DNA from 2 places in the Citricoccus sp. K5 genome. Region 1 is predicted to be linked to the other one. Evidence: predicted binding sites of a transcription regulator. Region 1 holds the regulator's gene; the other holds the start of a gene.

Region 1 (7,409 bases):
TGTGCAAGCACAAGCTGGAGGGCGGCTTCCCGGAGGAGGACGGCCAGGCACTGTTCGGCATGGCCGACGACGGCGAGATGACGTCCGGATCCGACGGCGGCCCGACCAGCCCCCTGGGCCGTGAGGTCCTGCGGCTGCGGGAATGGTCCGAGGAGACGGACACGGGGGACCGGGACGACCTCGATCCGGGCGTCACCGACCGCGCGTGGCGCCAGGTCTCGGTGTCCGCGGTGGACTGCCTGGGCGCCCAGAAGTGCCCGATGGCGGCCGAGTGCTTCTCCGAGCGGGCGCGCGCGGACGCCGGGGACGCAGACGTGGTGGTCACCAACCACGCCATGCTCGCGATCGCCGCCTTCGAGGGACTTGCGGTGCTGCCCGAGTTCGAGGCCGTGGTGGTGGACGAGGCCCACGAACTCCAGGACCGCGTGACCGGGGCGGTGACCGGCCAGCTCTCCGGGGCCATCGTGCAGGCCGCGGCCTCCTCGGCCCGCAAGCACACGGCCATCGCCGTGGAGGACCTGGTTCAGGCCGGCGCCGGCCTCGACGCCGCCTTTACCGCCACCCCCACGGGCCTGATACCGCGTGGACCGGACGAGGTCCAGCAGAACGCCCTGAAGGCGGTCCGCGATGCGGCCCGCCAGGGGCTGAGTGATTCCAAGCCGAGCGGGGGAGGTGCCGACTCCGCGGCCGACGGCGGGCGTCAGATGGCCCGATCCCGGATGCAGGACGTCCTGGACGTGGCCGAGCGGATGCTGGAGACCACTCCGGACACCAGTCACCCCGAAGTGCTCTGGGCGTCCCGTCCGGGCCACTTCGAGCCCGGCACCGGGTGGATCCCCGGGGACGAGTCTGCGGCTCCGATGCTCTACGTGGCCCCGCTGTCCGTGGCCGGCAAACTCCGCGAGGGACTCTTCGGCCAGGCCACGACCGTGCTGACCTCGGCCACGCTGGCCATCGGTGAGTCGTTCAACCCGGTGGCGGGATCCCTCGGTCTGATGGGCGAGGGGGCACCGGCCTGGACCGGTCTGGACGTGGGCAGCCCCTTCGACTACCCGAGGCAGGGCGTGCTCTACGTGGCACGGCATCTGCCGAAGCCGGGTCGGTTCGCCGCCCCCGAGACCTATGACGAACTCGAGGCACTGCTCAGGGCGTCCGGCGGAGGGGCCCTGTGCCTGTTCTCCTCCAAACGGGCCGCCGAGGACGCTGCCGCCGAGATGCGCACCCGGCTCGGTCCGAATCCCACGATCCTGTGCCAGGGCGACACCACGCTGACCGCCCTGGTGCGGCAGTTCGCCACGGAGGCGGACACCTGCCTGTTCGGGACCATGAGCCTGTGGCAGGGCGTGGACGTGCCCGGCGAGTCCTGCCGCCTGGTGGTCATCGATCGGATCCCGTTCCCGCGACCCGATGATCCCCTGTCCACGGCGCGGTCCAGAGACATCAGCCGGCATGGCGGCAACGGGTTCATGGCGGTCTCCGCCTCCCATGCGGCGGTCCGTCTGGCGCAGGGCGCCGGCCGGCTCATCAGGACCGCAACGGACCGCGGAGTGGTGGCTGTCCTCGACTCCAGGCTGGCGACGGAACGGTACGGTTCGTTCCTGCGTTCGACCCTGCCGGACTTCTGGCCGACGGCCGATCCGTCCGTGGTCCGCGGCGTGCTGGAGCGGCTGCGCCCCGCTGACTAGCGGATCAGCATCTCGAGGGCGCCGACCGTGCGAATGGCCCGCCATTCGATGCCAGGAGCCGTGCTCCAGGCCGGCCAGTCCACGGACCATCCGCCATCGGGCTCCTGGGCGGATGCGAGCCACCGGCGGTCCCGGGACATCACGGCCGCGGGGACCAGGCTGCCGTAGAGGTCCGTGGGGAAGGGGACCGTCCAGGGATGGTGGACCAGGTCGACCGCATGGATGCTCTCGTCCTCGGCGCCACCCTCCACGGGGAGGGAGCCGTTGGCGGACAACCGCTCACGAAGGGTGGCCAGAAATGGGCTGTCGGCCGAGCCCGTGGGAAGGCCGTCCGCTGCGAGGAACCTCAGGGCGTACTTGACCTCATAGGCTGGCAGGTCGCCGGCAGTCGCAGCCCGGGACAATCGGAGGCGGCACCAGTCCGAGGCGGCCTCAGCCCACCCGCCCGAGAACCCCGTCAGCAGGGCCGCGGCGGCGAAGCCATATGTGAGGTGCGAACCGCCGGGAACCGGTTGGACCCACGGCGCATGGGGCCATTCGAGGGAGGCCTCGGTGACGAAGGGCACGGAACCGTCCAGTCCGGAGGTCGAGGCCACCCATTCCAGTCCACAGCGCACCCAGGGGTGCTCGGCCAGATCCCATCCGGCCAAGAGGTCCAGGGCCGTCAGCGTGGAGAGCGCCTCACTCTTCGGTGACCGCACATCGGGTTCGAGGCCGTGACCGAATCCGCCGTCTGGATTGCGGTACGCCCCCAGGGCGGCCAGGACACCCTCGGTGCCGCCGCCGTGGAGCAGCAGGTCCACCCGGCGGCGTTCGAGCAGCCGCCCGTGGGTGTAGACGAACTCCTCGGCATCCGCCACGCGGACGCCCGGCGGCAGAGGCCGATGGTTCATGGGGCTCAGAGCGCCCGAAGTACCGTGACGACCTTGCCCATGACCGTCGCCTCGTCTCCGAGGATGGGCTCATACGCAGAGTTCTGCGGCAGCAGCCACGTGTGGCCGTCCCGCTGCCGGAAGGTCTTCACGGTGGCCTCGTCGTCCAGCAACGCGGCGACGATGTCCCCGTTCTGAGCGTTGTTCTGCTGACGCACCACCACCCAGTCGCCGTCGCAGATCGCCGCATCGACCATGGAATCGCCGGAGACCTTCAGCATGAACAGTTCCCCCTCGCCGGTCAGCTGACGCGGCAGGTTCATGACGTCCTCGACCTGCTGGTCGGCGAGGATCGGCCCACCGGCGGCAATCCGGCCGACCAGGGGGACCGGGACAGCATCACCGTCGGCGGCCCCGGTGTGCAGGGTCCGCACCGTCCCGCCCGGCGTGGCCGCCGATTCGGGGGGCATGACGGCGGACTCGACCACGAGGGCCAGGCCGTTCTCGTCCAGCAGGACCTCCATGGCCCGCGGACGGCCCGGATCCTTGCGGATGTAGCCGAGCTTCTCCAGCTGACCCAGTTGATGGGTGACCGATGACAGTGAGGCCAGGCCTGCCGCATCCCCGATCTCCCGCATGGACGGCGGATACCCGTGTGCGGCGATCGCAGAGCGGATGGATCCGAGGATGATCCGCTGACGGTCGGTGAGGGGCCGGACGCCGTGATCGTGATGCGGGTCCGGGGCGGGAGAGGGAATCCGGGGGGCCATTCGACCATCCGTTCTTATCGTGTCCGTCGGTCTTGGTGAAGTGTCTCGTGCTGGGTCGCTGGGTCTGACGGTACCGGAGTCACACCCTCGATTCAAAGATATGTTCGAATTTTTCTTGGCATGTCTCGAACAGGCGTGCTAGACATGACATCGAAGCAGTCGAACACACGTTCTATACGGCCCGGGGTTCCGGGAGGAGAGGCAGAAGAGCATGAGCACTGCAGCATCGGTCCAGACCCGCACGTCCGGCTCCGCCGGATTCCACCTGAACCGCCGTGGTCGTTTCCTCTTCGTGGGATTCCCCGTCATCGTCCTGGCGGCCCTGGCCGCAGTGGCCGCCGTCTTCTTCGGCGCCCACGGGATGGCGCCCGCGGCGGCCTCCGATGACCAGCCTGTTGCGGACGTGGAGACGGTCACGGTGAACTATGGCGACACCCTGTGGGCCATCGCCGGGCGCACCGCCCCCGAGTCCCCCCGCAACGAGGCCATCCTGCGCATCGGCCAACTGAATGATCTCGACAGCGGCGATCTGCAGCCCGGTCAGGTGTTGTTCGTCCCCGCTGGCGCCTGAACCTCCGCTGGCCCCGCAGAGACTGCCGCGGGATTCGTCTCCCTTCAGCCGGGCGATAGGATGGCCTGGGTCCGTAGTGGGGCGGATCCCTTGCTGATGACGGGGCACTCATGGGGAACAAGCGCAGGCAGATGAAGTCTGTGGCGACCCCGGTGGCCTTCTCCGCCGTCGGTGCCCTCGTGGCCACCGGCGCGTTCCTCTATCCCGGCTTCGACACCGCTGACCTCGAACTGCATGACGCCGGCATCTGGGTCACCCACAACAGTGGGGGATACGTCGGCCACCTGAACCACGAGTCCACCATCCTGGACGGTGGTTTCCGGCCCCCGGTGGAGGACTTCGAACTTCACCAGGAGGACGCCACCGCCCTCATGCTGGACCCGGCGTCCGGCGCCCTGACCGCCATTGACACCACCGCCATGGTCGCCGGCGATCAGATCATGCTGCCTGCAACCCAGGATTTCGCGCTGGGCGCTGGCGTCATCTCGGCCAGCAACCCCGCAGAGGGGGCCGTCTACGCCGGGACGGTGGACCCGACGCCCCAGGTCTCGACGGACGAACCGCTCTACGAGGCCGAGGGAGCCGTGACGTCGACGACCACGGTGGGTGGCGAGGTGTTCGTGGCGGACCTCGGCCGGGACACCGTGATTCGCTTCGCGGCCGAGGGTGAGCAGCCTGGTGCCCCGGTGGAAACCCGCCAGGACGGCCTCGAAGGGCTGTCCGGAATGCAGGACCCTCAGCTGGTGGCCGTGGGCGACGTTCCGGTGGTGGTGGACCCTGAGTCCGGCATCCTGTCCTGGCCAGGCCACTCCATGCAGGATGAGCGGCTGGTGGGCGCGGTGCCACAGCCGTCCGGTCCCGAGGCGGAGCAGTTGGCATTGTCCACTGAGCGGGACCTGCTCACCGTGGCGCTGTCCAACGGGGACATTCAGGCCATGAGCATCGTGCCGCCCACGGACGCCTCCGCCGGATCGACCACGCCCGCCGGTACTGACGGCAGTGTGGCGGCAACGGCCCCCGTACGGGTAGCCGGTTGCCTTCATGCCGCCTCGGCTGTCACCGGGCACTACCTGCAGGACTGTGACGGTGAAGAACAGGATCAGATCGTCCCCATCCCCGAGCTGACGGCCGGCGCGGAGCTGGTCTTCCGAGCCAACCGCGATGTCGTGGTGCTCAACGACACGACGTCCGGGACCAACTGGATGGTCCTCGACCAGATGAAGGTGGTCGCCAACTGGGACGACCTCGAACCGCCCCAGGGCGAGGGAGAGGAGACGGAGGAGGAATCCGACGAGGTCACCCAGGAGACCGCTCTGCCGGAGCGTCAGGAGGAGAACAGGCCGCCCGTGGCGGAAGATGACAGTTTCGGCGTGCGACCCGGCCGGACCACGCAATTGTCCGTCCTGTTCAATGACTCCGATCCTGATGGAGACGTCCTGACGGCCTCCCTCGAAGGTGACCAGCCCTCGGTGGGCACGGTGCAGGAGATCATCGACGGCATCGGGATGCAGATCGTCGTCCCGGAATCCGCGAGCGGCCGGGCCGCGGTGACCTATGTGGCGGATGACGGACGTGGCGGCACGGACACGGCCCAGATCTCCTTGCGGGTGGTGCCGGACAGTGAGAATCGGGGACCCACCCAGGAGCGCAAAGCGGTACTGCGCGTGCCGGCCGGGGAATCGGTGACGAGCCAGGTCTTGACGGACTGGATCGACCCGGACGGTGACGACCTCCAGCTCGTGGGCGCCCTGGCCGAGGAGCCGGATACCGTCCGGACCCGTCCAGACGGCCAGCTCACCTTCCAGGACAACACCGGCGAGGCCGGACGCCGGGACATCCAGGTCTCCGTGTCCGACGGGCGTGAGACCTCCACGGGCACAGTGCAGATCGAGGTCCTCGAACGCGGTTCGATCCATCCGCCGATCACCCAGGCCGACCACGTCACCGTCCAGGCAGGGCAGGAGGTCACGTTCTACCCGCTCGAGAACGACACCGACCCACTCGGCGGCCAACTGCGCCTCTCCCAGGTGGCTGCTGTGGAGAATGCGGAGATCGACTACTCGGCGGCCGGGGGATCGGTGCAATGGTCCTCGGATGTCGCTGACACCTACTACGTCGAGTATCTGGCGGCGAACGAGTACGACTCCGCCCCGGGGCTGATCCGGGTGGACGTCGTGGAGAGTGAGGAGAGCGCCGGACTGCCGGTGGCCGTGCGTGACATCGCGCTGTTGCCGGCAGGCGGTCAGACCCTCGTCAACGTCCTGGGCAATGACACCGACCCGGCCGGCGGCGTGCTGGTGGTGCAGGGGGTCCAGGATGCCACGACCGAGTCCGGGGCGCCGGCCCCGTTGAAACTGGCCGTCGAGGACTTCAACCACATCCGGGTGGTGGACACCGGTGGGATGACCGGTCCGGCCACCTTCTCCTATTCGGTGTCGAATGCCCAGGGCACCTCCCAGGGTGAGGTCACCGTGGTGCCGCTGCCGGAACCGGAGGTCATGCAGCCGCCCATCGCCGTCGCGGATGCGGCGAACGTCCGCGTCGGTGATGTGGTCACCATCGACGTCCTGGCCAATGACACCCATCCCAATCAGGAAGAACTGACCCTGAAGCCCGAACTCGACCGCCAGGTCGCCGAAGGCCGCGGGATCGGTTTCGTGTCCGATGGAAAGGTCAGGTTCCGTGCCGGCAGTGAGCCCGGACGGGCCACTCTCGCCTACACGGTGCGTGCCCCGGACGGACAGGAGGCCTCGGCCACCGTGGAGATCACCATGGTGCCGATGGATCGCGAGTCCAACAACCCGCCGGTGCCTCTCTCGGTGTCCGCCCGCGTGCTCTCCGGAGAATCCGTGGCGGTGCCGATCCCGTTGGACGGGATCGATCCGGACGGCGACTCCGTCACCCTGGAGGGCGTGCAGTCGCCGCCCACCCAGGGGTCCGTGCGCATGGAGAAGGGCCGGCTGGTGTATACCGCCTCCAGTGCCGCCACGGGTTCTGACCACTTCACCTACTCGATCGTGGACCGGCTGGGCGCCCGGGCCACCGGCACCGTGACCATCGGGATCGCCCAGCCGCTGAGCACGAACCACCCGCCGGTGGCCCTGGACGACTCGGTCGAGGTCCGGCCCGGGCGCACCTTCACCACGAACGTCCTGACCAACGACGCCGATCCCGACGGCGATCAGGTGACACTGGTGCAGGATCGATTCGCCCCCAGCGAGCCGGAGGTGCCGGTGGACATCGTGGACGGACGGGTCCGCGTGGTCACCCCGGAGACCGAGGGTTTCCTCAACATCGGTTACACCATCGCCGACCCCGCCGGCGCCACCGCTACGGCCACCCTCTCCATCCGCGTGGATGAGGAGGCCCCACTCATGCCGCCTATCGCCCGCGACGACCTCGTCGGTGTCGAGGAGATCGACGGCCGGGAGCAGATCTCCGTCTCGGTCTTGGACAACGACGAGGACCCCGATGGCGCCGTGGAGGACCTCGAGCTCGGCGTGGACGAGGC
Region 2 (7,409 bases), 490 kb from region 1:
TCTGCCGGGGGAACCCCGTACGTCACGATGGCCGAACTGGCCGAGTGGTCCGCCGGCAGGCACCACGGTGCCCCGCCGGAACTGTTCGTTCTGCTGGGGCCGGGATCCGACGTCGGGAGGCTGATGGCCGCGCGCAAGTACACGGCCGGCCGGGCGCTGCTGCGCCAGTGGAAGGCCGCGCTGCCCGCCGGATCCCTGCGGGTGGAGGTAGTCTGCCATCTCTCTGCGCCAGGGGAGAAGCTGTCAGCCGCCCACGCCGTGAAGATGCTGCGCGCCGCCCGGGAGACCAGGGTGCCGGCGGTGCTGACCAACGCGGTGCGCTATGCGACGCCGGACGGGGCCGCCACCGCGGACGTCCTCGACGCCGCCCGGGCCCTGAGCTCCCTCGAGGCCCTCACCGACCTGCAGCCCAACGGGCAGGGCTGGCTGAAGCCCGCGGGGCCCATGCGTCAGATCGCCCTGGAGATCTGCGAGGCGGCGGGGTCCGGGACGGAGGGGCGGGCCGGCGGCAGTGCCGAGGGGGTCACGGCCCTGCTGGATGACACCCATGCCCTCGCTGATGCCTGCCGCATGGACCCCGGCCCGGACCTGGGCTGGAGGCGGCCCACCGTGCCGGAGGCCTCGGTCATCGGGATCACCGGGGACCCGGTCAGAGCGCTGCGGGACCGTACTCTGGCCAGGGTTACCGACCGCTTCCCGGGCCTCTATACCGGGACCCGCTTTGCGTCGTCGACCGCCGGCCAGGACCTGGAGAAGCGGTTGGAGCAGGAGCTGGGCATCATCAACCGGCTCGGCTTCGCCAGCTACTTCCTGACCGTGGCCGAGGTGGTGGCGATGATCGAGAAGATGGGGGTGCGGGTCTCCGCGCGCGGATCCGGGGCCTCGTCGCTGGTCAACTACCTGTTGCGGATCTCGAACGTGGACCCCATGCGGCACGAGCTGATCTTCGAACGCTTCCTCTCCAACGACCGCTCGACCCTGCCGGACATCGACATCGACGTGGAATCGGCCCGCCGTCACGACGTCTACCATGCGATGTTCGAGCGCTTCGGGGCCGAACGCACCACGCTCATGAGCATGCAGAACGGTTACCGTGCCCGAGGAGCGGTGCGTGACGCCGGGATGGCCCTCGGCATGGAACCGGGGCAGGTGGATACGATCGCCAAGCAACTGTGGCGGTTCTCGGCGTCGAGCTTCCGTGAGGCCATGGACCGGATGCCGGAGTTGCGCGGTTTCGCGGAGCAGGTCGAATCAGGCCGGGCCGCCGGACAGGAGCAATTGGACCTGCTGGTGGACCTCACCGAGCGACTCGACCGGTTGCCGCGGCACATCGCCATGCACCCGTGCGGGGTGATCCTCGGAGACGCCACCCTGCTGGACCGGACGCCGTTGCAGCCCTCCGGGATCGACCTGCCGATGAGTCAGTTCGACAAGCACGACATGGATCCCATGGGCATGCTCAAGCTCGACGTGCTCGGCGTGAGGATGCAGTCGACCATCGCCTACACCCTGGCCGAGATCGAGCGGACCACGGGGAGGACGGTGGACCTCGAGCAGGTGCCCTTCGATGACGAGCCGACCTTCGAACTGATCCGGACCACGCACACCCTGGGCATCTTCCAGATCGAGTCACCGGGCCAGCGTGAGTTGATCGGGAAGATGGCTCCCGTGGAATTCAACGACCTGACCATCGACATCTCGTTGTTCCGGCCTGGGCCCATGCAGTCGGACATGGTGCGGCCCTTCCTCGAACAGCGCCACGGTTTCTCCCAGGCACGGTATCCCCACCCGGACCTGGAACCCGTGCTGGCCGAGACACACGGGGTGACGGTGTTCCACGAACAGGTGCTGCGGACCTTCCACGTGATGACCGGCTGCGGGCTGGCCCAGGCGGATGAGTTCCGCCGTCAGATCGGCGGGCCGCAGGAGCACGTGGTGGAGGAGTTCTTCCGGTCTACGGCACTGGCGAAGGGCTACCCGCCGAAGGTCGTCGACGAGGTCTGGGGGACGCTGCACGCCTTCGGCTCCTTCGGCTTCTGCAAGGCCCACGGTGCCGCGTTCGCCGTTCCCACCTACCACTCGGCGTGGCTCAAGACCCATCACCCCGAGGCGTTCCTGGCCGGGATCTTCGAGCACGATCCCGGAATGTACCCCCGCCGACTGATGATCGCCGAGGCCCGCCGCATGGGCATCCCGGTGCTGCCCGTGGACATCAATGCCTCCACCGATCGGTTCAGGCTCGAGTGGGTGCCCGGCCATCCTGAGATTCCCGACGCCGGCGCCGCGCCCTTCCTGGAGAACGCGCCTGCCGCTGGGAGCCGGCCGGACGGCGTCGGGCCGGGGAAAGCCGCAGGGCGCTGGGGGATCCGGCTGGCGCTGAACGCGCTGTCCGGGCTGAGCGAGACGGAGATCAAGAGGATCGTGGCGGGGCAGCCCTATGCCTCACTGGCCGATGTGCGGGACCGGGCCCGCCCGACCCGGAGGAACCTCGAGCGGCTGGCTCAGCTCGGTGCGCTGGACTGCCTCCTGCCGCTGGGCGGGGCCTCGCGCACGGACCTGGTCCACCATCTGGAACTGCAACACGGTGGGCAGGCCGAAGGGCTGTCGGGGCGGAGGAAGCGGTCTGGCGGACGCCAGGTCGACGGTCAGCTCTCCCTGGAACTGCCCGATACCGAGGCAGCGGCGATCGTGCCGATGTTCCCGGAGCCCAGCCGGGACCAACGGGTGCGGACCGAGCTGGATCTGACTGCCATGGACACGACCGCCCACTTGATGGAATCGCACCGGCCGTACCTGGAGGCGCTCGGGGTGACGGCGGCGGAGGACCTGCTCGGGCTGCGGTCACAGTCGCGGGTGCTGGTGGCCGGGGTGCGGGTGGCGACGCAGACCCCGCCCATGCGCAGCGGCAAACGCGTGGTGTTCATCTCCGTGGACGACGGAACGGGGTGCGTGGACGCCTCATTCTTCACGGAGGCCCAGCATGAGACCGGCGAGATGCTGTTCTCGGCCAGGCTGATGCTGATCGAGGGCACTACGCGCCGGACCGGCCCCAAGGCCATCAGCCTGCAGGCCATTCGTGCCTGGGACCTGCACCGGCCCGATTCGCTGCCCGATCCGGACTATCTGGATGGCACGCGGGACGAATGGCGGGCCTGGTTGCGCCGGGACCGGACCCGGGCTGGTGCGCCACCTGCTCCGGTGCCGTGGGGTCCGGCCGCCTCGTCAGCCGCCCAACAGCAGGAGACCGGTGGCTCGCGCCAAGTGGTGGGGGCCACCGCGCGGCTTCACGACATCCCGCACCATGACACCGGGTCCTGGCCGGTCAAGGTGCGCGGCCCGGTGGGAGTTCCGGAGGGTGCCTCGGCGACGGGCGGAAACCGGTCTGACCCAGAACGTGCGACGATCAGACCATGACGAGCACATTCACGGTGGTGACCCCGTCGTCGCACGCAGCCGAGCGGCTCTTCGACCTCTCCCTGAGCATCGATGAGCATCTCGGATCGATGGCCGACTCCGGTGAACAGGCCATCGGCGGCGTGACCTCGGGGCAGATCGGTCACGGCGAGACCGTCACCTGGCGGGCCCGGCATTTCGGGATCTGGTTCACCATGACCTCCCAGATCACCGAACATGACCGTCCCCGTCGGTTCGTCGACGAGCAGATCACCGGCCCCTTCCGCTCCTTCCGCCACGTCCACGACTTCTCGAGTGAGGCCCACGGATCTGCCGGAGCCGGACTCGCAACGGCCGGGGGAACCGCTCAGAGGGCGAGCACCATGACGGATACGATCACCGTGACGTCGCCCCTCTTCGGACGCCTGGCCGAAAGACTGATCCTGGTGCCCTACCTCCGCAGGCTGATCCGGCAGCGCAACCGGCATCTGCTCGGGGTTCTCGACGCCGAGGCCTCGGCTCAACGCCAGAAGAAGTGATGCTCCATCCCGCTCGGGCTCAGGACACTCTCATGATGGAAGCGGTCCTCGAAGTCCGTCGGACTGGACCACAGCCGCAGTCCTGAACCGATGTCATGGGGTGCGACGGCGATGTGCAGATCATCCACGAGGCCAGCTTCGAGGAACTCCAGCACCGTCGTGACACCACCACCGAGGCGGACGTCCTTGCCCTGGGCAGCGTCCATGGCGATCCTCAGCGCCTCGGAGGGACTGGCATCGAGGAAATGGAACGTCGTGTCGCTGAGCGAGAAGGACGGGCGCAGGTGGTGCGTCAGCACGAACACCGGCGAGCGGAACGGCGGGTCATCACCCCACCAGCCCTTCCAGTCCTCGCTCGTCCAGGGGCTCCGGAACGGACTGAACTTGTGGCTGCCCATGATCTCGGCCCCGATGTTGTGGGTGAAGTCGCGGACGATGTGGTCGTCCACGCCCCGCGAGCCGCCGGGATCCGTTCGATTGGGCCAACTGTCCGTGGCCCCGGCCCATTCGGTCAGGGGGCCCGGGTCCACGTGGCCGAAGGGGCGTTCCAGGCTCTGGTCTTCCCCTGCGGCGATGCCGTCCCGCGAGACGAAGAAATTCTGGACCCTGAGTCGTTGAGGCCTGCGCCGGTGAAGCGGCTCGCCGGTGGAGGAATCTGTCGTGGAAGGCATAGGTACATCCCGGTTCTGGGCTGCGTTGTCAGCAGTCGGACGCTGGTGGTTGCCCCGAGTGTAGAAACGCACGACGTCGGATGGCCAGATCCGCGGTGCGTACCGCCTCCTGCACAGGCAACAGAAGGCAGGGAGGCGTCCACATTCCGCGGTGAGGGAGCTTATCGTGTCCCAGCATCATGATCGAATATATGTACTAGGCGGACGACTTGGTGGGGTTGCAACTACACGGGAGAGGAGCACCGGTGATCGAGAAGGGCGAGTTGGCAGGGCTGGACCTGCCCGAGTTGCTGGTGGCCTCCCGCCTCTTACTGGAGGAGCTGGCGGCACGGGTATCGGATCCCCGGCTGCCGGATGCCGTCGACCGCTTCCCGGATGGGCCGGATCATGATCGTTCCGAGGAGTGGGGGCTGTATGCCCATGCGGACAGGGCGCTCGACGAGAGGGGCGGCGCGGACCCGGATGAGTTGCTAGGCGACAAGTCTCTGAACGGCGCGACTCTGAACGATGAGACCCTGGGCGCCACCGCGGAAGCCGTGCCGGTGGGTTGTCTGCCAGTCGTGCTGTCCCGGGTCGAGGAGCTCGGCCGATGGGTGGATGCGGCTCGAACGGGACTGGCAGGCCAGGTGGACCACGTCTTCGAAGAGCATGGGACTCGTCGCGGTGTGTTGGGGATACCGGAGGGCAAGTGTGCCTACCGCAACGGGGCGGACTACCTCCAACAGGTTCTGCGCATCCCCCGTCATGAGGCGAAGAAGCGTGTCCGCCGCGCTGCCCGTGTCATGCCGCAGTTGTCCCAGGACCGAACCCAGGTGCTTCCACCCGAGATGGGCGCACTGGCCGGCACCGTGACCTCGGCCCAGGCCGATCTCGCCGCGGTGGACACAGTGGCGGACGCCCTCGCGTCTGCTCGTGCCGACGCGGGCCGAGCTGGAGCACCGAAGGAACACATCGACCTCTTGATCACTGAGGGGGAGCGGGTGTTGGCGGCCCAGGCGCAGGAGATGGACCCGGACGCCGTACGGAAGGTGTGCGCGTACTGGCGCCAACGCTTTGACGCTGTGGTGAATCCCGACGGTCTCGAGCCCACCGATGCCCAGATGAACGCGGCCCAAGGGCTCTTCTATCACGGCAAGGGCACCGCGAACCTGCACCACTGGTCCCTGTTGGCGACTGACGGCCAGCATGAGACGTTGAAGACCCTCGTCTCCGCCTCCTCCAACCCGCGCAGGATTGCTGACGAGCAGCCGGGTGCCGACGTGTGGGCGGAGCACCTGGATGTTGCGGACTCGCTGGATTCCCGGAGCCGGGCCCAACAGGAACTGGACGGACTCATCAGTGCCCTGACCGGTGCACTGGCCTTGACGAACCAAACGACTCCCACCGCCGAAGAGGGCGGATCTGACCTGCCGGATGCCGGGGGTGGCGGAGCCAGGCCACAGGTTCTGGTGACGATCGACTACGAGTCCCTGGCAGGCCACTACACGAGCGTCATAGGCAACGCCGGCACCGGCCACGTGGTATCCCAGGCAGCGTATGCGGGAGCGATCGATCCACAGACCATCCGGCAGAAGGCCTGCGATGCCGACCTGATCCCTATAGTGCTCGGCGGTTCAGGAGAGGTGCTCGACGTGGGGCGATCCCAGAGGCTGTTCACCCGAAAGCTCAGACGGGCCATCGTTGCCCGGGACGGCGGATGTGCGGCACCCGCCTGTTCCATACCTGCTCCCTGGTGCGAAGCCCACCACATCCGCTTCTGGGAGCATGGCGGGCCCACCAGTGTCGAGAACGGGGTCCTGCTCTGCTCACATCACCACCACGCAGTCCACGCTGGCGCGTGGGAGATCGAGGTCAAAGACGGTGTGCCCTGGTTCATCCCTGCTCGCTATCACGACCCGGAACAACGGCCCCGCCGCAATCACTATTGGCGCCCCCGAGATCCAGGTACCTCTGGCAGTCCGGGGCCCGAGACCCCAGGGGAATCAGGCGGCCGCGACAATCTCGATGACGTGGCGTGACGTGGCGTGACGTGGCGTGAACCGACTGACCAGCTGAATCAACTGGACCAAGTGAAGCAGCTGAATCAACAACCGCCACGCTTCTGACCTTCGAGACTGTCTGAGGCTGTCTGGTCCGCAGCACGCCTCCAGAGGCACCACGGCATGCACGCCATCAGACGGTGAACCGACCACGACTGCCCTAGAATGGCCGGTGGCTGGCGATGGCCACCGTATGCCATCAGCCCTGAAGCCCTACCCAAGGAGGAACCGGACCGTGTCCGAGGCGTTGCAACACGAACAGATCACCATCACCGTCAACGCGGAATCGCGGGAGGTGACCTCGGGTACCACCGGCACAGAACTCTTCTCCGATCAGAAGACCATCGTCGTGATGCGTGTGGACGGCCAACTGCAGGACCTGAGCCGCCAGATTCCGGCCGGCGCCGACGTCGTGGGCGTGGACATCTCGGACGAGGACGGACTCAACGTCCTGCGCCACTCAACCGCCCATGTCATGGCCCAGGCGGTCCAGCAGTTGCGCCCGGGCGCCAAGCTGGGCATCGGCCCCTACATCACGGACGGCTTCTACTTCGACTTCGACGTCGAGGAACCTTTCACTCCGGAGGACCTCAAGACCCTCGAGAAGATGATGCAGAAGATCATCAACTCGAACCAGACCTTCGCCCGCCGCGTCGTCACCGAGGACGCGGCCCGCCAGGCGATGGCCGATGAGCCGTACAAGCTGGAACTGCTGAACAAGCAGGAGGATGCGGACGCCGTGGGCGAGGGGGCGAACATCGAGGTCG

The links. The regulator LexA, encoded in region 1, represses DNA repair genes until DNA is damaged. The targets are predictions, from matches to a motif close to TCGAACANNTGTTCGA.
Region 2: a site for LexA is predicted at 4,787-4,802, ahead of BOSE125_RS05705 (HNH endonuclease signature motif containing protein). Genes of this name have one in related genera too.

What each region holds. Positions count from the first base shown of each region.
Region 1 is NZ_LR732817.1:783,837-791,245, forward strand. Features, by position in the region: gene BOSE125_RS03400 (ATP-dependent DNA helicase) at 1-1,685, shown strand, start outside; gene BOSE125_RS03405 (hypothetical protein) at 1,682-2,578, opposite strand; gene lexA (transcriptional repressor LexA) at 2,584-3,327, opposite strand; gene BOSE125_RS03415 (LysM peptidoglycan-binding domain-containing protein) at 3,539-3,898, shown strand; gene BOSE125_RS03420 (Ig-like domain-containing protein) at 4,030-7,409, shown strand, end outside.
Region 2 is NZ_LR732817.1:1,271,218-1,278,626, forward strand. Features, by position in the region: gene BOSE125_RS05690 (DNA polymerase III subunit alpha) at 1-3,414, shown strand, start outside; gene BOSE125_RS05695 (SRPBCC family protein) at 3,411-3,932, shown strand; gene BOSE125_RS05700 (dihydrofolate reductase family protein) at 3,914-4,603, opposite strand; gene BOSE125_RS05705 (HNH endonuclease signature motif containing protein) at 4,849-6,621, shown strand; gene thrS (threonine--tRNA ligase) at 6,878-7,409, shown strand, end outside.